Regions from separate parts of the Methylobacterium sp. WL7 genome, predicted to be linked through region 1. Evidence: predicted binding sites of a transcription regulator. Region 1 holds the regulator's gene; the other holds the start of a gene.
What was found. Region 1 encodes PhoB, which activates phosphate uptake and scavenging genes when phosphate is short. Its sites were predicted from a motif close to TGTCATNNANCTGTCAT; they were not measured.
Positions count from the first base shown of each region.

Region 1 (7,832 bases):
CGAGCCGGAGCCTCGACACCCTGTTCCGGGTCTGCTCCTACGGGGCCGCCCTGTTCGTGCTGATCGTGCTTGCCGGAATCCTGGGCTCGATCCTCTATGGCGGCTGGCCCGCCTTCCGGGAATTCGGCTTCGCCTTCCTGACCTCCAGCGCCTGGAACGTCGGGACCGAGCAGTACGGCTCCCTGGTCGCCGTGATCGGGACCGTGGCCTCGGCCACCCTGGCGCTCCTGATCGGCGTCCCGGTCTCCCTGGGGATCGCCGTCTACCTTACCCAGCTCTGCCCGGGCTGGGCCCGCAAGCCGGTGGCGATGACCATCGAGCTGCTCGCCGCGGTGCCGAGCATCATTTACGGCATGTGGGGCCTGTTCGTGTTCGCGCCGCTCTTCGCGCGCTTCGTCCAGATCCCGGTGTCGAACATCGTCGAGGGCATGCCGATCGTCGGCACGCTGTTCTACGCCCGGGTCCCGTCCGGGGTCGGCGTGTTCACCGCAGGCATCATCCTGGCGATCATGATCGTGCCGTTCATCGCCTCGATCGCCCGGGACATGCTCGACCAGATCCCGACCGTTCTGCGCGAGAGCGCCTACGGCATCGGTTGCACCACCTGGGAGGTGGTCCGCCACGTGCTGGTCCCGCAGGCCTCCGTCTCGATCATCGGCGCGATCATGCTCGGCCTCGGGCGCGCCCTCGGCGAGACGATGGCGGTGACCTTCGTGATCGGCAACGCCAACCGCCTCTCGGCCTCGATCTTCGACCCGAGCTCGACCATCGCGTCGCGCATCGCCAACGAGTTCAACGAGGCTGACGGACTTCAGCTCAACGCCCTGATGGCCCTGGGCTGCATTCTCTTCGTCATCACCTTCGTGGTGCTCATCATCGCCCGGCTGCTGACGCGCCGCGTCAAAGCTGCCTGAGGAGGGCTCACGATGGACGCGTCCAACCCCATGGCCCTCAACACCGCCGCGCCGCGCCGCTCCGGACGTGTCCGCCCCAGCCGGCGGATCGCCGACCGCGTGCTGCGCACCGCCTGCCTGGTCGCCACGATCGTGGGCGCCGTGGTGCTCGGTTCGATCCTGCTGATGCTGATCATCCAGGGCGTGCAGGGCTTCACGCCCGCCATGTTCATGCACCCGACCCCGGGGCCCGGCTCCGAGGGCGGCGGCATCGCCAACGCGATCCTGGGCAGCCTGGTGCTCACCGGAATCGGGATCACGGTCGCGACGCCGATCGGCGTCATGGCCGGGACCTACCTGGCCGAGTACGGCCGGTTCTCCAAGATCGCCGGGCTGATCCGCTTCCTCAACGACATCCTGCTCTCGGCACCGTCGATCCTGATCGGCCTGTTCGTCTACACCCTGATGGTCCGGCCGATGGGGACCTATTCGGGCTGGGCCGGCGGCGTGGCGCTCGCCATCATCGCGGTGCCGGTGATCGTGCGCACGACCGAGGACATGATGCGCCTGGTGCCCGGCACCCTGCGCGAGGCCGGGGCTGCGCTGGGCGCCCCGCCCTCGACGGTGATCATCAGCGTCACCTGGCGGGCGGCCTCGGCCGGCATCGTCACGGGGATCATCCTGGCGCTGGCCCGCATCGCCGGCGAGACGGCGCCGCTCCTGTTCACCGCGCTCAACAACAATTCGTGGTTCTCGCCCGACCTGATGGGCGGCGTCGCGAACCTCCCGGTCATGATCTACCAGTTCGCCCTCTCGCCCTATCCGAACTGGCAGAGCCTCGCCTGGGCCGGGGCGCTCCTCATCACCGCGACGATCCTGGTGCTGTCGATCATCGCCCGTCTCGTCATCAAGCCGCAGATGTCGCGCTAAGACCCTTCTCGAGGACACGACGATGAACGCCGCCTCCGCGATCCCCACGGTCGATCTCACCCGCAACCACGCCAACGAGGGCGGTGCGGTCCGGATCGCCGTGAAGGGCCTCAACTTCTACTACGGCAGCTTCCACGGGCTGAAGAACGTGGACATCAACTTCCACGACCGGCAGGTCACGGCCCTAATCGGACCGTCCGGCTGCGGCAAGTCCACCCTGCTGCGCTGCTTCAACCGGATCTACAGCCTCTACCCGGAGCAGCGGGCCGAGGGTCAGATCATGCTCGACGGCCAGAACGTGCTCGATCCGTCCGTCGACTTGAACGATCTGCGCGCGCGGATCGGCATGGTCTTCCAAAAGCCGACGCCGTTCCCGATGTCGATCTACGACAACGTGGCCTTCGGGCTGCGCCTTTACGAGAAGCTGCCGAAATCCGAGCTCGACGGGCGGGTGGAGCAGGCTTTGCGCAAGTCCGCCCTCTGGGACGAGGTGAAGGACAAGCTGCGCCAGGCCGGCACCGGCCTCTCCGGCGGCCAGCAGCAGCGCCTGTGCATCGCCCGCACCGTGGCCCAGAGCCCGGAGGTTATCCTGTTCGACGAGCCAACCTCGGCGCTCGACCCGATCTCCACGGGCCGCATCGAGGAGTTGATCGAGCAACTGCGCGACGAATTCACCATCGTGATCGTCACGCACAACATGCAGCAGGCTGCCCGCATCTCGCAGTTCACCGCCTTCATGTATCTGGGTGAGTTGATCGAGTTCGGCCCGACCAACCGGATGTTCATGAATCCTGTCGAGCAACGCACCCAGGATTACATCACCGGCCGGTTCGGCTAAGCAATTCGCTTAAGAGTTGAGTACCGGATCGGCACATGTCGACCCGCCGATTTCAAGACGAGGGGCCGCGCCCGATCGGAAGACGACCGGGCGCTACTCCGAGACATGCTGCGTTGATCTGGGAACATCGGCCTATTCCGATTGTTTGTCGTCGCATACCGAAAGCCGATCCGCTCCGCATCATGACGTGAACTACGCAAGGGACTGGGTACCGGGAAACGCACATCGGTATCCGTGATCGCAGCGGCGGGTTTCCGCCAGACCTCGCGGATCAAGGTTTGCGGGACGCCATCGAAGGATCCACCATGCCCGGCCATATCGTCAGTTCTTACGACACCGACCTGGATGACCTCCGCCGCTCGATCTCCGAGATGGGCGGCGTCGCCGAGAAGATGGCCGCCGAGGCGACCGACGCCCTGGTCCGCCGGGACGATACGCTCGCCCAGGCGGTGATCCTCGCCGACAAGCGCCTCGACGCGCTCCAGCGCGACATCGAGGAGCGGGCAGTCCTGCTCATCGCCCGGCGCCAGCCGCTGGCGATCGATCTGCGCGAGACCATCTCGGCGATCCGCGTCTCCGGCGATCTGGAGCGGATCGGCGATCTCGCCAAGAACGTCGCCAAGCGGGTCGTCGCGATCTCCGATCAGGCGCCCGCGCAGAAGATCGTGCTGGGCGTGCGCCATATGAGCGACCTGGCGGAAGCCCAGCTCAAGGACATCCTCGACGCCTATGCCAGCCGCGACATCAAGGCGGCCTACGATGTCTGGGAGCGGGACGGCGAGATCGACGCCCTGTACAATTCGCTGTTCCGCGAACTCCTCACCTACATGATGGAAGATCCGCGCAACATCTCGTTCTGCACGCACCTGCTGTTCTGCGCGAAGAACGTCGAGCGCATCGGCGACCATACGACCAACATCGCCGAGACGATCCACTACCTCGCCACCGGCGAGACGCTGGCGGGGGAGCGGCCGAAGAACGACGCGTCGAACTATGCGACGGTCGGGCCCTCCGCCCCGGCCCCGTGACATGCGGGTCGCGGTGCCTCTGCAGCGCGCACTCCACCTCGTGGGACAAATCCCGAGTGGAGTGGCGCGTGGGTTGAGGGATTGCGGCGCCTACTGCACCATCGGCGCGTCCGGGCCCTCCGGCGCGGTTGAGTCGATGCGTGCCGAATTCGGAACAGGTTATCGAACGTGAGCATGCAAGTCCTGATCGTCGAGGACGAGGAGGCGTTGACCACCCTGCTGCGCTACAACCTGGAGGCCGAGGGCTTCCTGGTAGATTCGGCGAGCCGCGGTGACGACGCGGAACTGCTCCTGGCCGAGCGCACGCCCGACCTGGTCCTGCTCGACTGGATGCTGCCCGGCCTCTCCGGCATCGAGCTGTGCCGTCGCATCCGGGCCCGACGCGAGACCGAGCGGCTGCCGGTGATCATGCTCACCGCTCGCGGCGAGGAGGGCGACCGGGTCCGCGGGCTCGGGACCGGCGCGGACGACTACATCGTCAAGCCGTTCTCGGTGCCGGAACTGCTGGCCCGGGTTCGGGCGCTGCTGCGCCGGGCCAAGCCGGCCCACGTCGCCGACCGTCTGGCCGCGGGCGACATCGAGCTCGACCGCTCCGGCCACCGGGTCCGACGCGCCGGCGAGGAACTCCATCTCGGACCGACCGAATTCCGGCTGCTCGAATTCCTGATGCTGGCGCCGGGCCGGGTGTTTTCCCGGGAACAGCTCCTCGATGGAGTCTGGGGCCACGACGTCTATATCGACGAGCGCACCGTGGACGTGCATGTCGGGCGTTTGCGCAAAGCGCTCAACGCCCCGCGGCAGGCCGACCCGATCCGCACCGTGCGGGGCTCGGGCTATGCCTTCGACGAAACGTTTTCCCTCGAAGCCTGAACCCTTCCTGCTCGTCGCAATCAGCGCACCAGCGCCGCGCTCTTGCCGGACGCGGCCGGCACCGCCTCCAAGGCCGCCAGCACCGTTCCCTCGGTGAGGATCTGCGGCAGCACCTGCGGCTCCCCAGCGCCCGTGTAGAGTAGGTACAGCGGCACGCCGCTGCGCCCATGCGCCTCAAGCAGGCGGGTGATCTCGGGGTTCTGGTTGGTCCAGTCGCCCTTCAGGTAGGTGACGCTCCGATCCTTCATGGCGGCCCGCACGGCCTTCGTGGACAGCGAGGTCGTCTCGTTGACCGCGCAGGTGATGCACCAGGCGGCGGTCATGTTCACGAAGACCGGCCGCCGCGCGTTCACCAGGGCGTCGAGACGCGCCTGCGTGAACGGCTCGACGCCGTCGGCGGCGGCCTGGGCGGCGGGCACGGCCCGGTCGCGATCGAGGCTCAGGGTCAGCGCCGCGACGGCGGCGACCGTGAGCAGCGCGACGCCCTGGACGATGGGGCCGACCCGCGGGGCCGCGGCGCGTCCGTGCTCCCAGGCCCAGGCCGCGAAGCCCACCAGCACGAGGCCGATCAGCGCCGCCAGCAGCCCCTGCGGGCCGACCTGCTGGGCCAGGACCCAGATCAGCCACGCCACCGTGGCGTAGACCGGGAAGGCCAGAACCTGCTTGAGGGTCTCCATCCAGGCCCCCGGCCGCGGCAGCGCCCGCAGGGCCGGCGGCCACAGGGTCAGCGCTAGGAAGGGCAGGGCGAGGCCCAGGCCCAGGCAGGCGAACACCGCAAGCGCGACGCCGGCGCTCTGGGTCAGCGCGAAACCCACGGCCGAGCCCATGAACGGCGCCGTGCAGGGGGTCGCGACCAGGGTCGCGAGCACGCCCGTGAAGTACGAGCCGCTCAGGCCCGAGCGCCGGGCCAGCCCGTCGCCGATGCCGGCGAGCCGTCCGCCGACATGGACCACCCCCGACAGGCTCAGGCCCATGGCGAGCAGCAGATAGGCGAGCCCGGCCACCACGGAAGGCGATTGCAGCTGGAAACCCCAGCCGATCGCGGCCCCGCCGCCCTTGAGGGCGAGCAGCAGGCCGGCGAGGCCGAGGAAGCTCGCCAGCACGCCCGCCGTGTAGGCGAGGCCGTGCAGGCGCACGCGCGCCGCGCTCTCGCCGGCATGCCGCACGAGGCCGAGCACCTTGATCGACAGGACGGGGAAGACGCAGGGCATCAGGTTGAGGATCAGCCCGCCCAGGAAGGCCAGGCCCGCCGCGGTCGCCAGGGTCAGCGCGTCGAAAACCGGGGCGACCGGTTGGGCTGCGGCGGAAGCCTCGGGCGCAGCCGCAGGGGCCGGCAGCACCGGCTCGTCCCCGTACGCGAAGGCGAGGCGGTGCGTGCCGCCGCCGGTCTCCTCGTCCACGGTGAGCACGCCCGGCAGGGCCGCCGGTGCCGGATCCGTAGGGGTGCTCCGGGCGAGGGTGAGGTGCAGTCCGGATTCGTCGACGCGCATCACCTGGGCGGCGGCGTTATCGATCGCGGTCTCGGAATAGGGGAAGAACGATGCGGCCTTGATGGTCTCGGGCTTGAGGCCGGGCGCGGCGAAGTCGAGCTGCAGGGTGTCGCCCTGACTCGAGAGTTGCAGCGGCCAGAGCGCCGGGGTGGGCAAGGCGGTGCGGGCGCGCTCGAACAGGGCGGCCTGCTCGGCATCGGGCCGGGGCTCGCCCACCGACAGGGTGAGGGCGAGGTCGGCGGAGCCCGGGACGCATTCGGTCTCGCAGACCAGATAGGTCAGCTTGGCCTGGATCCGCACCGGATCGGCCGGGTCGAGGCTCGGCGGCGGCGTGACCGGCACGAGCAGGGTGACCTCGCCCTCGTATCCGTAGTTCATCAGCGTCGCGATCGCGATGCGCTCGGGGGCCGGCCACCGGATCGCGCCCGCGTTAAAGCCCGCCGGCAGGGTCCACGTCACCTCCGGCGGCAGGCCGGAATCGCCCGGATTGCGCCAGTAGACGTGCCAGCCCGGCTTCACCTGCATCCGCACCGCCAGGGTGAACGGCTGCGCCCCGGCCACCGCGACCGGCTCGGCCACGAGGCTCGCCCGCACGAGGTCGGGCGGCGTGCGGAACCCCTGCGCGGACGCAGCCGACAGGCTCGCGGCGAGCATCAGGAGCAGGAAGGCGAGGCGGCGGATCATGCTGTCCCTTCGCGCGCGGGGCCGTCGCGGTTTCACCCGGATGTCTTCGGGACCGGCGCGGGCTTTTCCGTGACGAGGCCTCTTATAGCGCGGGGGTCAGCGCCCTGTCCTCCGCTCAGCGCGGTGAGGCCGAGACCATGACGCCGCTGGGATCGCTCAGCGGGGCTCGAACAGGATGAGATTGAGGAACGCCCGTCGCTGATCCGCCCTCAGATGGGCCAGCCGGTTGACCGCGGATCGGGCCGTCTGGAGGGCCGCCCGCGCGTCGGTTTGCATAGAACGACAGGGACGGATCGTAGTCGGCGGCGTGCCGCTTGTCCTGCAACTCAATTACCGGCCGGGCTATCGTTCGCATATAAACATCGAACCCGCCGATGGGTTCGCAAGATTTGATCTTCTGTTCGAGATTTTTTCAATTTATTCGCATAGAATTCTCAATCGCTGATGGGATATTGAGCGATAGGCCAGGGTCCCAATAGGACTTCCTCGCACGCTTCTGCCGACCACCTCATCAACTGCGGCAGTCAAGATCGCGTGAAACAATCCGTAGTAGACATTCGAAAATGCCCGACGCAACTCGGCTTGACGTAACGAGCCACGATCGATTTGAAGAAGAAAAGCATCTGCCTGTACGAACAGATGGTCAGGATTAATCAGCGTCAAGTTCGTCAAGCTCGCGCTGTTCAGCGTACTGGACGACGATACGCAACGGCTCGCCCGCCTTCCGCAAAGCTTGGCTGATAGCTAGGCCGGCATCGAGCAGCTTGTCGCCGTCGACTTGGTCCGTCGCGTCGTCCGAGACGATCAGTTGGACGCGCCTGACGTCTTCGCCGTCAGACCCTTCCATATCGCCGAGGCAAACTTTCTGCACCAGAGCGCTCCCGAAGGACGCATTGGCAGCCTTTTTCGCGACCTCGGCGAGATCCTGTGAGCGTCGGGGCATGGTCAAGCACCCTCGAAAAGCTTGGCCGCGCGTTGCTTGAGCGAACGAGGTCCACCAAGCGGTCTGTCTACTCTGTCGTGCTGCCTGCGCCTGCACAAGGGCGCGCCCAGCAAAGCCTCCCCGCCCTCAACCCGCCAGCGGCGCGGTGGCGCGTTC
Region 1 covers NZ_VRVG01000024.1:20,968-28,799, reverse strand. The annotation lists gene pstC (phosphate ABC transporter permease subunit PstC) at 1-914, shown strand, start outside; gene pstA (phosphate ABC transporter permease PstA) at 927-1,823, shown strand; gene pstB (phosphate ABC transporter ATP-binding protein PstB) at 1,846-2,661, shown strand; gene phoU (phosphate signaling complex protein PhoU) at 2,967-3,689, shown strand; gene phoB (phosphate regulon transcriptional regulator PhoB) at 3,864-4,559, shown strand; gene FV233_RS09140 (protein-disulfide reductase DsbD domain-containing protein) at 4,580-6,733, opposite strand; gene FV233_RS09135 (hypothetical protein) at 7,383-7,682, opposite strand; gene FV233_RS09130 (aminopeptidase P family protein) at 7,803-7,832, opposite strand, start outside.

Region 2 (7,832 bases), on a different contig from region 1:
GTCGCCCACGGGGGCGCCGTCATCCGGGGGCGAAGGCTCGATCAGGCCGTCCTGGGCCAGCATATCGGTGACCCGCGGGCAGATCCCGGCATCGTCGCGCGGCTCGGCCTCGGCGGCGGGCGCGACCGCACCCTCGGCGGCCAGCGCGAAGTCGATCAGCCGGTGCGTGTAGTCGAAGGTCGGCCCCAGAACCTGGCCGCCGGGCAAGTCCTTGAAAGTCGCCGAGACCCGGCGGGCCACCGCCATGGCGCCGGTATCGACGGGTTTGGAGGCGCCGAAGCGCGGCAAGGTCGTCCGGTAGGCGCGGACCAAAAAGACCGCCTCGACCACGTCGCCGCGGGCCTGCTTGAGGGCCAGCGCCGCGAGGTCGGGATCGTAGAGCGAGCCCTCGGCCATCACCCGATCGACCAGGAGCGCCATCTGCTCGCGGATCTGCGACACGGAGAGTTCCGGCACGGCCGGGTCGCCGCGGCGGGCCTCGGCGAGCAGCCGGTGGGCGTTGTCGATGGCGGCTTCGCCGCCCTTCACGGCCACGTACATCGGTCAGCTCTCCGTGACGGCGGTGGAGCGCGGCAGGCCCGCGACGAGGCCGGGCGCGGTGAGGATCAGGTCGATTCCGAGCGGGAAGCCCGCGTGGTTCGCGGCGCACTGGTCCACGAACCCGTCCGGCACGGGCGCGAGGGCGATGCGGGTCGCGCCCCTGATGCCGGGCCCGGTGAGGTGGAGCCCCACCCCGGCCGCGATCCGGTCGAGGGCGAGCACAAGGGTGGTCGAGGTGTCGGGATAGGCCGGGGTGCCTTGGGCGAACCGGGCGAGCGGCGGGCAGCGGGCCGGATCGCGGATCAGCGCGAAGGCCGCCCGGGCCGGGTCGTCCGTCAGCGGCGCGCCGGTGTGGAAGCGCAGGTAGGCGGCGACCTCGGGCGCGGCCGCGAGGCCGGCATCGAGCCAGACCGGCGTGTCCGCATCGGTCAGCGCCAGCGCGACCGCGGCGAGTTCCGGGGTCAGCGGGGCGGGCGGCGCGAGCCGTGTGTCGAGCCGCCGGGGCAGGCTGGGGCGGGCGAGCGCATCCATCACCGCGCGGAAGGTGCCCTGCGCGTCGTGGACGGGGTCGGCGAAGCCGGGTGCGAGCATGCTCAATCCTCCCCGCGGACCAGCGTCAAGAAATCGACCCGGGTGGCGGCGCTGCGCCGGGCCGCCTGTCGGCCCGCGGCCTCGGCCCGCTGCGCGGCGGGTCGCAGGGCGGCCTCGACCCCGGCGCGCCGGGCCGGATCCTGCCAGAGCGCGTCGAGCGTGGCGGCCAGCCGCGCCTTCGTCCGGTCGCGGCCGAGATGATAGGCGAAGCCGGTGGCGCCATCCGGGAGCCGGATCGCCGCCCGGGTCACGCTCACCTCACCGAGGTTGAACGGGCGCCCGTCGCCGCCGATCCGGCCCGTCGCCATGACGAGGCCGGTCTCCGGGGGGCGCAGGTCCTCGGAGGCCGGGGCTTCGAGGGACCGCAAGGCGGCGTCGAGGTCCTCCCGGCTGGCCTCGGTGCAGAGCGCCATGACGGCCTGCCGGGCCGCGATATCGTCCGGTCCCGATTGATGCGGGCGCGTCGCCATCGCGAATCCCTCTGTCGAGCTGTTGTCTAGTCGTGTAGACAACTAGCGTGCCGGGCGCAAATGAAGTTTGGATGACGGTATGGATGCACAGGAGCAGGCGCCCGGCCTCATCCGGGGCGAGGGGCTGACGGCGTGGCGGCAGATCGCCGACGCGCTGACCGCCGACATCGCGGCCGGGCGTTACGCGCCGGGCCAGCAGATGCCGACCGAGACGGCGCTGGCCGCGCGCTTCGCCGTCAACCGCCACACGGTGCGGCGGGCGCTCGCCGCCCTGGCGGAGGGGGGCCTCGTGCGCGCCAGCCAGGGGCGCGGCACCTTCGTGGAGGAGGCGCCGCTCGCCTATCCGATCGGCTCGCGCACCCGCTTCTCGGAGATCGTCACCGGGGCGGGGCGCGAGGCCTGGGGCGACCTGCTCGCCGCCGCCACCGTCCCGGCCGGCCCGAAGCAGGCGGCGGCCCTGGCGATCGCGCCGGGGGCGCCGATCCTGGAACTGCTGACGATCCACCGGGCGGACGATGCCCCGATCTCAACCGCCCAGACCTGGCTGCCCCTGCCGCGCTTCTCCGATTTCGCCGCAGCCTATGCCGAGCGCGGCTCGATCACCCGGGCGTTCGCGGCCTGCGGGGTCCACGACTACACCCGGCTCTCGACGCGGATCCGCGCCCGCCCGGCCGACGCCCAGGAGGCCGAGCGCCTCGATATCGCCCCCGGGCGGGTCGTCATGGTGGTGTCGAGCGTCAACATCGACACCGCTGGCGCGCCGATCCAGGCGAACCGCACCCTGTTCGCCGCCGACCGGGTCGAGCTGGTGATCGGCGGCTAGAGCGCACGCCGCCGGGTTGGAGCCGGTCAGCGGGCCGCCGGCCCGATGATCGCCCGGCGCAGGCGGGTCGAGACCCAGTCGATCGCCGCCACGGTGGCGAGGATCATCAGCACGAGGAAGGCGACCTGCTTCAGCTCCAGTACGCGGATCAGCTCGGTGAGGTACTGGCCGATGCCGCCCGCCCCGACGATGCCGATGATCGTCGCCGAGCGGGTGTTCGATTCGAAGAAGTACAGCACCTGGCTCGCCAGGACCGGCAGCACCCCCGGGATCAACCCGAAGCGGATGCGGTGGAGGGTCGAGCCCCCCGAGGCGACGACACCCTCGCCGGGCCGCCGGTCGCAGGTCTCGATCGCCTCGGAGAACAGCTTGCCGAACGCCCCGAAATCCGAGCACGCGATGGCGAGCATGCCCGCGAAGGGGCCGAGGCCGACGACGTTGATCCAGATCAGCGCCCAGATCAGCACGTCGACCGAGCGCATCACGTCGAGGCCCCGGCGCACGGCGAAATGCGCGAACGGGTTGGGCACGACGTTGCGGGCGGCCAGCAATGCCACCGGGAAGGCCAGGATCGCCGCCGTCAGGGTGCCCAGGAAGGCGATGCCCAGGGTCTCGCCCAGCGCGTGCACGAAGGTGCCGAAATGCCCCTCCGGCGAGGGGGGCAGCATCAGCACCGCGAAGGTGCCGAGACGGCCGAGCCCATACAGGATCCGGGCGGGCGACATCTCGAACTGCCAGGCGCCGAAGCCGGCAAGCCCGGCCAGGCCCGCGAGGACCGCCAGCCGGCGCAGGCGCGCGGCCCGATCGGTCCGGAACTGGGCGGGATAGCGGGCGCGCAGGCGCGCGAGATCGGCCCGGGCCGCCGCCCGCAGGATTTCGGTTCCGGCGCGGCTCATCGGGCCTCCTCCGGGCCGGTCAGCCGGTGCCGGACCCGCTCGGTGGCGAGGTCGATGCCGACGACGGTCAGGATGATCAGCCCCAGGATCGCGCTGACATCCGCGTAGTAGAAGTTGCGGATCGCGGCCAGGAACTCCTGCCCGATGCCGCCGGCGCCGACGAAGCCCAGCACCGCCGCCCCGCGCACGTTGATCTCGAAGCGCAGCAGCGCGTAGGAGACGAAGTTCGACAGCACCTGCGGCAGCACCGCGAAGCGCACGGTCTCGAGCCAGCTGGCGCCCGAGGCCGACAGGCCCTCGACCGGCCGCATATCGATATTCTCGACCACCTCTGAGAACAGCTTGCCCAGCGCCCCCGTGGTGTGGATCGCCAGGGCCAGCACGCCGACCATCGGGCCGAGGCCGAAGGCGATCACGAACAAAAGCGCGAACACCACGTCGGGAATCGTGCGGCACACCTCCAGGACGCGCTTGGCGAGGAAGCGAACCGTGGCCGACCGCACCAGGTTGGCGGCCGCGACGAAGCTGAGGGCGAAGCCCGCGACCGCCCCGAGCAGGGTTCCGAGATACGCCATCAGCAGCGTCTCGCCGAGCAGGGCGAGCCAGCCGGGCAGGCCCCAGTACCAGGCGCGCACGTCCTCCAGCGGGTGATCGAGGCCGATCGGCGGCCAGATCTGCTCGATATAGGCGGTGAACTTGCCGATGTTCTCGACGAAGACCAGCGGCCGGACTTCGGCGGCGAGGCCCGCCAGGAGCGCCAGCACCGCCAGGACGGCGAAGCTCGCGAGGGTGCGGCGGCGGGCGGAGCCGCTCGCCGCCGCGTACAGGCCGGAGAGGGCGGCTGCCCGCTCCGGCGGCAGGGGTGTCAGGCCGCGCAAGGCCGGCGCCTCCTCAGGACCGCGATCAGGACTTCTTGCGCTGCTCGTCGTTGAACTTCAGCATGTCGATGACCGGCTGGTAATCCTTGAGCGTCACCGGGGTGAGGCTGAGATCCTTGCCGTCGGACAGCTTGTCGAACGCCGCCTTGTCGGCCTTCGGCAGGTCGAGGAAGGCCTGGCGGATCTTGGCCTTCAGGTCGTCCGGCAGGCTCGCCAGCACGGCGTAGGGGCCCTCCGGCAGGAAGTCGGACTTGAACACCACCCGGAAGTCGGACTGCTTCATCGGCGTACCGTCCGGGTTCTTCAGGACGCCCTTGGCGACCATGCGGGTCACCATCGTGTCGGTCTCGGAATTCCACAGGTTGGCGGCGGCCTCGACGGTGCCCTGGGTCAGGGCCAGGACGGCGTTCTCGTGGCTGCCGGCAAAGACCGCCTTGCCGAAATGCCTGTCCACGTCGAAGCCGGCCCGCTTCAGGAAGAAGCGCGGCGCCTGGTTGCCGGAGGTGGAGTTCGGGTCGACCAGGGCGAGGTTCTTGCCCTTCAAATCCGCCACCGTCTTGTACGGGCTGGAAGCCAGCACGTAGAGCACCGAGTAATAGCCCGAGGCGCCGGTCTCGTGCTGCGGGTTGACCAGCGGCTCGATCTTCACCCCGGTCATCACGGCCCGGCCGAACGAAGCGGCCCCGTAGAACGCGATCTGGATGTTGCCGGCGCGCTGGCCCTCGATCACCGCGGCGTAGTCGCTGGCGACCCGCAGCTTGACCGGCACACCGATCGTCTTCGTCAGGTAGTCGGCCAGGGGCGCGTAGCGGTCGTTGGTGCCGCTGGCATTCTCCATCGGGATGACCGCGAGGGTCAGCTCGGGATACTTGGCCTTCCACTCCTGGGCGGCGGCCGGCAGGCTGAAGAGGGCGAGCGACGCCGCGGCGGCGGCGAGGGTGCGTCGGGTGATCATCGGGTGGTCCTCGGGTCTGTTCAAGCGCGGGATCGTCCGGCCGCGCGCTCGGCGCGCCCGGTCGGGCGTTTCCATCCGTCGTTGTTGGGTGCCTCGAGCCCGGTGCGCCGGCGACCGGCGCCCGGTTCAGGCGCCGATGGCGGCCTCGCGGATGGGCTGGGCCGGGACGAGGCCGGGCAGCCCCGGCAGGGCCGCCCGCTGCTCGGCCTCGCGCTCCGGGGAATCGTCCAGCACCTCGCCCGCCTCCAGGCCGTAGAGCCGGCGCGCCACGTCCTCGGTGAGGTCGAACGGGCCGCCCTCGAACACCACCCGGCCGGCGGCGAGCCCGACGAGGCGGTCGCAATAGGCCCGGGCGAGGTCGAGGGAGTGCAGGTTGCACAGGACCGTGATGCCGTAGCGCCGGTTCACGGCCGCCAGCGCGTCCATCACCAGCCGGGTGTTGCGCGGGTCCAGGGACGCCACGGGCTCGTCGGCGAGCAGGATCTCGGGCTCCTGCACCAGCGCCCGGGCGATGGCGACGCGCTGCTGCTGGCCGCCCGACAGGCCGTCGGCCCGCTGGCCGGCGAACTCGCCCATGTCGAAGCTCTCCAGGGCGGCGAGCGCCATGGCCTTGTCCTCGTCCGACCACAGCCGGAGCAGGGAGCGGTGGGTCGGCACATGGCTGAGCCGGCCCATCAGCACGTTGGTCATCACGTCGAGACGGCCGACGAGGTTGAACTGCTGGAAGATCATGGCGCAGCGGGTGCGCCATTCCCGGAGCGGCCGACCGCTCAGGCCGGTGATGTCGCGACCGTCATGGAGGATGCGCCCGGAACTCGGGTCCGCGAGGCGGTTGATCAGGCGCAGGAGCGTTGATTTGCCAGCTCCAGACCGGCCGATGACGCCGACGAAACTGCCGCGCTCGATCCGCAGCGAGACTCCGTCCACGGCCAGGCGGCCGCCGTACTGACGCGTGAGATCCTCGACGACGAGCATAAACTTCCATCCGCTGCGGGGTGGAGGCAGCTAAACGCCTCTTCCACGACGGTTGAATGACGAATACGAAATGATTTCTTTAGTCGGCGCACCAAAATCCGCGACGCCCGACCCGGTTTCTCCCTAGGTCCCCGACCAACTCGTATACCGCTCCACAAACTCTTCGATCGGCAGCGCGCGGACATCCGGCAGCGCCCTGCGCAGGCGCTCGTGGTCCCAATCCCACCAAGCGAGGCGCTCCAGCCGCTCGGCGACCGGCTCGGGGAAGCGGCGGCGCACCGGCCGGGCCGGGTTGCCGACGACGATCGTGTAGGCCGGGACGTCCCGCGTGACGATCGCGCCCGCCCCGACCACCGCGCCGGTGCCGATGCTGCGGCCGGGCAGCACCACCACCCCGTGGCCGATCCAGACGTCGTGCCCGATGGTCACCGGGCTGGCCCGGCGGCGCGCGAAGAACGCGTCCTCGTCCGCCTCCTCGGGCCAGTAGGCCTGGGCCCGGTAGGTGAAATGCGCCTGGCTCGCGCGCTCCATCGGGTGGTTGCCCGGGTTGATCCGCACCGCGGCGGCGATCGAGCAGAACTTGCCGATGGTGGTGTAGATGACCTCGCCGTCCTGGCCGATGTAGGAATAATCGTCGAGCACGGTCTCGGTCAGGCGCGTGCGGGCGCCGATCTCGGTGTAGCGGCCGAGATGGCACTCGACGATCCGGGCGCTCGGGTCGACGGCCGGCTGGAGGCCGAGATGCCGCTCAGCCATGCGCGTCTCCGAACGGCAGGCGCGCCAGCAGCCGGAACGGCTCGGCCCCGTCCTGCACGAGCACATTCAGGGCGTCGATCACCGCGGGCTCCGGGCCGGTGGCCGCGTAGGCGTCGGTCAGGCGGCGCTGCCAGGCGGCGCGGTCGGGATCCGGCAGCGCATCGGTCAGCGTCATGTGGAACCGGAAGGCCTCGAAGACATACGGATAGCCCCAGCGGGCGAGCAGGGTGCGGCCGCGCGGATCGAGGCGCTCCGGGCGGCGCTTGGCGCGCTCGCTCTCGGACAGCGGCGCCCGCCACGGGTCCAGGGCGGCGACGCATTCGGCGGCGAGCAGCCCGAGTTCCGGCGGCGGGGCCGCGGGAACCAGCGCCAGGAACGGTCCGAGCGCCGCGACGGCCAGCGGGCCGAGCGCCACCGGCGGGTGCCCGGCCGCGAGGTCCCGCGCCGCCGCGACGAGGTCGGCCTCCTCGGCCCCCGGGGTGAGGCGCATCGGCGCCTTGAGGGTCGCGTGGAAGCCGTAGACCCGGGCGCCCGCCGTGACGGCGGCGAGGTCGCCGAGCGCCTGCGGATGCGGCACCGGCGCGCCGGCGGCGTTGTCGTAGCCGAGGACGGCATTGCCGAAGGCGGCCAGGGCCGAGCCGGGCGGGGGGAGCCAGTAGAGGGCGTAACGGCGCGTCATGTCGTGACCTCCGGCCTTCCGCGCGGTCACGCCGTCGGCGCGCAGGCGCGGTCGACGCCGGCGCGGCGCGGGCGCACATCCATGGCGTTGCCGCGCCAGACGATGGCGCTCTGCACCCAGGCGCCGAGCCACAGAGCCGGGATCAGCGCGTCGCGCACCACGAACGCCGCCAGCATGCGCGGCCCGCGTTGCCAGCCCGCGCGGAAAGCGAGCCGGTACTCGGCGCCATAGCACAGCCCGACGAGGCCGGCAGCGCCCGCGAGGCCGGC
Region 2 covers NZ_VRVG01000032.1:33,410-41,241, reverse strand. The annotation lists gene FV233_RS11210 (carbon-phosphorus lyase complex subunit PhnI) at 1-540, opposite strand, end outside; gene phnH (phosphonate C-P lyase system protein PhnH) at 544-1,131, opposite strand; gene phnG (phosphonate C-P lyase system protein PhnG) at 1,134-1,601, opposite strand; gene phnF (phosphonate metabolism transcriptional regulator PhnF) at 1,681-2,424, shown strand; gene phnE (phosphonate ABC transporter, permease protein PhnE) at 2,451-3,320, opposite strand; gene phnE (phosphonate ABC transporter, permease protein PhnE) at 3,317-4,198, opposite strand; gene phnD (phosphonate ABC transporter substrate-binding protein) at 4,224-5,153, opposite strand; gene phnC (phosphonate ABC transporter ATP-binding protein) at 5,280-6,128, opposite strand; gene FV233_RS11170 (chloramphenicol acetyltransferase) at 6,252-6,884, opposite strand; gene FV233_RS11165 (DUF1045 domain-containing protein) at 6,877-7,563, opposite strand; gene FV233_RS11160 (ceramide glucosyltransferase) at 7,590-7,832, opposite strand, start outside.
Region 2: a site for PhoB is predicted at 6,174-6,190, ahead of phnC (phosphonate ABC transporter ATP-binding protein). Genes of this name have one in related genera too.